DNA from 2 places in the Faecalibacterium sp. I3-3-89 genome. Region 1 is predicted to be linked to the other one. Evidence: a T-box and tRNA genes for the amino acid it is inferred to sense, from the RefSeq annotation. Region 1 holds a T-box; the other holds one or more tRNA genes.
The links. The T-box of region 1 lies ahead of tyrS (tyrosine--tRNA ligase). A T-box ahead of a tRNA ligase gene usually reads a tRNA of that ligase, here a tRNA-Tyr.
Positions count from the first base shown of each region.

Region 2: it encodes a tRNA-Tyr, which carries the amino acid that the T-box ahead of tyrS (tyrosine--tRNA ligase) is inferred to sense. The anticodon was not compared.

Region 1 covers NZ_CP094468.1:1,386,141-1,388,337, forward strand. Annotated here, with positions in the region: gene tyrS (tyrosine--tRNA ligase) at 1-949, opposite strand, end outside; T-box leader at 1,016-1,264, opposite strand; gene recN (DNA repair protein RecN) at 1,319-2,197, opposite strand, start outside.
Region 2 covers NZ_CP094468.1:706,363-708,559, reverse strand. Annotated here, with positions in the region: gene MTP38_RS03360 (D-alanyl-D-alanine carboxypeptidase family protein) at 1-768, shown strand, start outside; tRNA gene MTP38_RS03355 (tRNA-Tyr) at 882-966, shown strand; gene MTP38_RS03350 (DUF6061 family protein) at 1,119-1,370, shown strand; gene MTP38_RS03345 (hypothetical protein) at 1,469-1,645, opposite strand; gene MTP38_RS03340 (plasmid recombination protein) at 1,663-2,197, opposite strand, start outside.

The sequences.
Region 1 (2,197 bases):
ACAGTGCGCGGGCTGCGTTCTGCGCCTTGTTGGCCTCCTCCTCGCCGTGGACCATCTTGGTCAGCTCGAAGGCAAGGATCTCCTTGGCCTCGTTGAGGCGCTGATCTTTCCAGGTGCTCATCTCATCGATCTGCTCCAGCGGCAGGAAGGTCAGCATCCGGATGCACTTCATGACATCTGCATCGCCGACGTTGCGCCAGTACTGATAGAACTCGAAGGGGCTGGTCTTGTTGGGGTCGAGCCAGACGGCGTTGCCGGCGGTCTTACCCATCTTCTTGCCCTGAGAATCGGTCAGCAGAGTGATGGTCATAGCGTAGGCATCCTTGCCCAGCTTGCGGCGGATCAGCTCAGTGCCGCCCAGCATATTGCTCCACTGGTCATCGCCGCCGAACTGCATATTGCAGCCGTAGTGCTGGAACATATAGTAGAAGTCGTAGCTCTGCATGATCATGTAGTTGAACTCAAGGAAGGACAGGCCCTTCTCCATGCGCTGCTCGTAGCACTTGGCACGCAGCATATTGTTGACGGAGAAGCAGGCGCCCACATCGCGCAGCAGCTCGACATAGTTCAGGTTCAGCAGCCAGTCGGCGTTGTTCAGCATCAGGGCCTTGCCCTCAGAGAAGTCGATGAACTTCTCCATCTGCTTCTTGAAGCAGGCAGCGTTGTGGGCAATGTCCTCCTTGGTCAGCATCTTGCGCATATCGGTGCGGCCGGAGGGGTCGCCGATCATGGTGGTGCCTCCGCCGATGAGGGCGATGGGCTTGTTGCCTGCCATCTGCAGGCGTTTCATCAGGGTCAGGGCCATGAAATGTCCGGCGGTCAGGCTGTCGGCGGTACAGTCGAAGCCAATGTAGAAGGTAGCCTTGCCGTTGTTGATGAGGTCGATGATCTCCTCATCGGTGATCTGGGCCACCAGACCGCGTGCTTTCAGTTCTTCGTACAGAGTCATAAGAAATTTCCTCCTGTTTTGTCGGGGCAGAGGGAAAAACAAAACGCCCTCCGCCAAAATAAATTGGCAGAGGGCGATAAAATTCGCGGTACCACCTCTGTTTGCCGCCTCTTCACAGAAACGGCCTCACGAGTGCACACCCCAGAGTAGAGTGACACTCCTGCGTTTGTAACGCTCGCACGCGGCACAGCCTACTCGTCGTTCAGCCTGCAGCTCCGGGAGGTATTTCACCTGCGTCTCCGCAGCCCCTTTCACCAGCCGGGGCCTCTCTGGGCAGAGCGCATCAGGGTACTCGGTTCCCATCTTCGCCTTTCAACGAGATTCAGTTTAGCACATCCCTTCGGGAATGTCAAGCACAAAAGCGCCTGCTTATTTCCCGGCGCTCCAGCCCAGCATTTCTCGGGCGTTGGCCAGCGAAAGCTCTGTGACATGGTCGCCGGAGATGAGGCGGGCCAGCGCCTCCACCCGTCCATTCTCGTCCAGCGGGTGGATCTCGGTATAGGTACGCTCATTCGTGATGTTCTTCTGGATGAGCAGATGGCAGTCTGCCAGCGCAGCGATCTGAGCCGTGTGGGTGATGCAAAGGATCTGATGACCCTCGGCACTCTGGCGCAGCACCTCACCGATGCGGCTGGCCGCCTTGCCGGAAACGCCGCTGTCGATCTCGTCGTAGATGACGGTCGGCACAGCGTCCTTGTCGGCCATCGCATTCTTGATGGCGAGGGTGATACGGCTCAGCTCGCCGCCTGAGGCGATCTTTGCCAGAGGCTTCGGGGCTTCGCCGGGGTTCGTAGAGATATAAAACTCGATGCTGTCCTGTCCGTGACTGGCCAGCGGCCCCCGCGTATGGCGGAGCGTCATCCGCACGCCCGGCATATTCAGAAAGTCCAATGTGTCAGAGATGCGCTTGTTCAGCTCTTCAAACGCCCTCAGCCGGGTCTGGGTCAGAAGCTCCGCCTTTTCCCGCGCGAGGGTATAGAGACGGCGCTGCTCCTTCTGCAGATGCTCCACCCTCTCCTGCGAGGACTGTATCATCTCCAGCTCCTGCCGTGCCCGCTCGCCAAACGCGAGGATGTCCTCTACTGTATCGCCGTATTTCCGCCGGAGCTTGTAGATAAGATCGATGCGCTGCTCGATCTCGTCCAGCTCTGCGTCGTTGGTGTCGTAAGCGTCCAGACGGCCGATGAGGTCGGCGGCGACATCCTTTGCGGTGTAATAGAGGTCGAGCAGCTGGCCCGCACCGGCAGA
Region 2 (2,197 bases), 680 kb from region 1:
CCCACCTTCACCATGCCCGCCAAGGAAAAGCACGCCAAGAGCTTCGTCCTCCTGAGCCAGAATGTAGCGCTCAACAAGACCAGCGGCGGCAGCTTCTACCGAAAGGCCATGCAGGGCGGTATGTGCGACGTGATGGCCTACAAAAACGACCACGGCGACCAGAGCTATGTTTCGTGGGCCAATCAGAACGGCTCGACCTATATCTTCTGCATCATGCAAAGCCCTGACACCTGCGACGCCTACGGCTATGCCAACCGCCGCCCGGCCCTCTACGAGACGACCCGGCTTATCGACTGGGTGTTCCAGAGCTTTTCCATCCAGCCCGCGTTGGACACCGACCTCGCACTGGCCGAGATCCCCGTCAAATATTCCTCCGACACCGACACCCTCAAGCTCTACCCCGACAACAGCATGATGACCCTCCTGCCCTCCTCGGGCGACGGCACCGTGACCCAGAAGTATTTCCATCTGCCCGACTACGTCTGCGCCCCCATTCAGCAGGGCGACATCATCGGAACGGTGGAGCTGAAGCTGGCCGGCGAGACCATCGGCATGGTCAACCTCATCGCCGGGCAGGACGTGAGCCAGAGCAGCCTGCTCTACTCCCTCTCGAAGCTGCGGGAGTTCTTCGGCAGTCTCTACCTCAGGGTCGTGCTCTGCGTCAGCGCCCTCTGCGCCATCGTCTATGTCGCGTGGCTCTTCCTCAACGCCCAGCATGACCGCCGCCCCTCCAAGAAGATCCACCGCTACGGCCGTCCCCGCGACTGAACCATGCCGTCCAGCATCCGGATTTTCCCGAAAAAGCTGTAAAAAGCAGTTGACAAACACGCTCCCGAGTGGTAATATATACAGGCAGTCTTCGACTGCAAAAAACTGTATAAGGGCGTGTTCCCGAGTGGCCAATGGGGACAGACTGTAAATCTGCTGCTTTCAGCTTCGGTGGTTCGAATCCACCCGCGCCCACCAAACAAGAAAAATCCGAACCTGTTTCCGATTGGAGAAGGGTTCGGATTTTTCGTTTTCTTCGGGTACAACAATGAAGGCTCCTGTGGACGGCGCAAAACTCTGATGCCTTGTCATAGACCGTAAGCCGATAACGAGAATTGGAGGATGCGATTATGAAGTACGATGAAAGAGCCTGCAAGTTTAACATGGATACCGGGTGTGTGGAGTTGACTCTCCAAGATGGGAGAAAAATTTCCATCGGCTGCACCGGGGTCGAGGATGCACTGAATGTGACTATGGCACAGCAGACGGAATTGGACTACCTTATCTACAATGACCCGCTGAGCTATGCCGATTTGATTCTGAACGGTGACCCAGAGGAATATTTGAAAAATGCAGCCGGGAGCCATGGGTTAGAAGATTAAGGGCAAAAAAATAAGAGGTGTGCCCAACTGGACACACCTCGGTGAGATACATCTATATAAGGCAGGGCGTTCCCTTTACTGGGAGCGTCCTGCTGTTTTTATGCTGCAACAGGCAAGGCTTGTAGAACTTCCTGCTCTTTCAGCCATTCCTCATATTCACGCTGGCCTTCCTCGCTGTTGAAAAACTCAACCATGGAGGGATAAAAGCAACGCGCAAGGGTCTTGATTGCTTCATCCGGGTAGCCGGATTTGTTCGACTTCTTCTTTTTGTTCAAATGGTATCCTCCGAAAATCAAAGTTCCATATCCTGCCCACGCTTGCGGTTTCGCTGCGGCACATTCATGGTGCGCTCCTGCTTGGGGGCAAGAATCTTTTCCAGAAAGCCGCGCACCAGTTCGGGCGCACGGTGGAGAGCATCCAGATAGGGTTTCACGTCGTACCACAGGTCGTGGTACTTGTTGCTCCAACGAACGGCCTCCTTCTTGGCGGTGGAAAGTTCTTCTTTCAAGCGGCGGTTCTCCACGTCCATCATATAGCCGTGGTCGGCTTGCTTTTTCAGCTTGGAAAATTCTTCTTCGGTCAGCGAGTAGTTACCGAGAATGGTGCGCTTGCCGATATAATCCAGATCGCGCGCATGAATGAGGGCTTCTTTCGTGAGCGTGGCCTTTTTCTGCACAGCGGCAAGTTCCTTTTCGGTCTTGGAGAGGGTTTTGTTGGTTTGGGTGAGGTGCTGCTCTTTCTGGTCAATCTGGGCAGTCAGGCTGTCCAGACGCTCCTGCTCCCGCTGGACTTTGAACTGGGTGACGGTCAGGTGTTCTTCAGTGCTG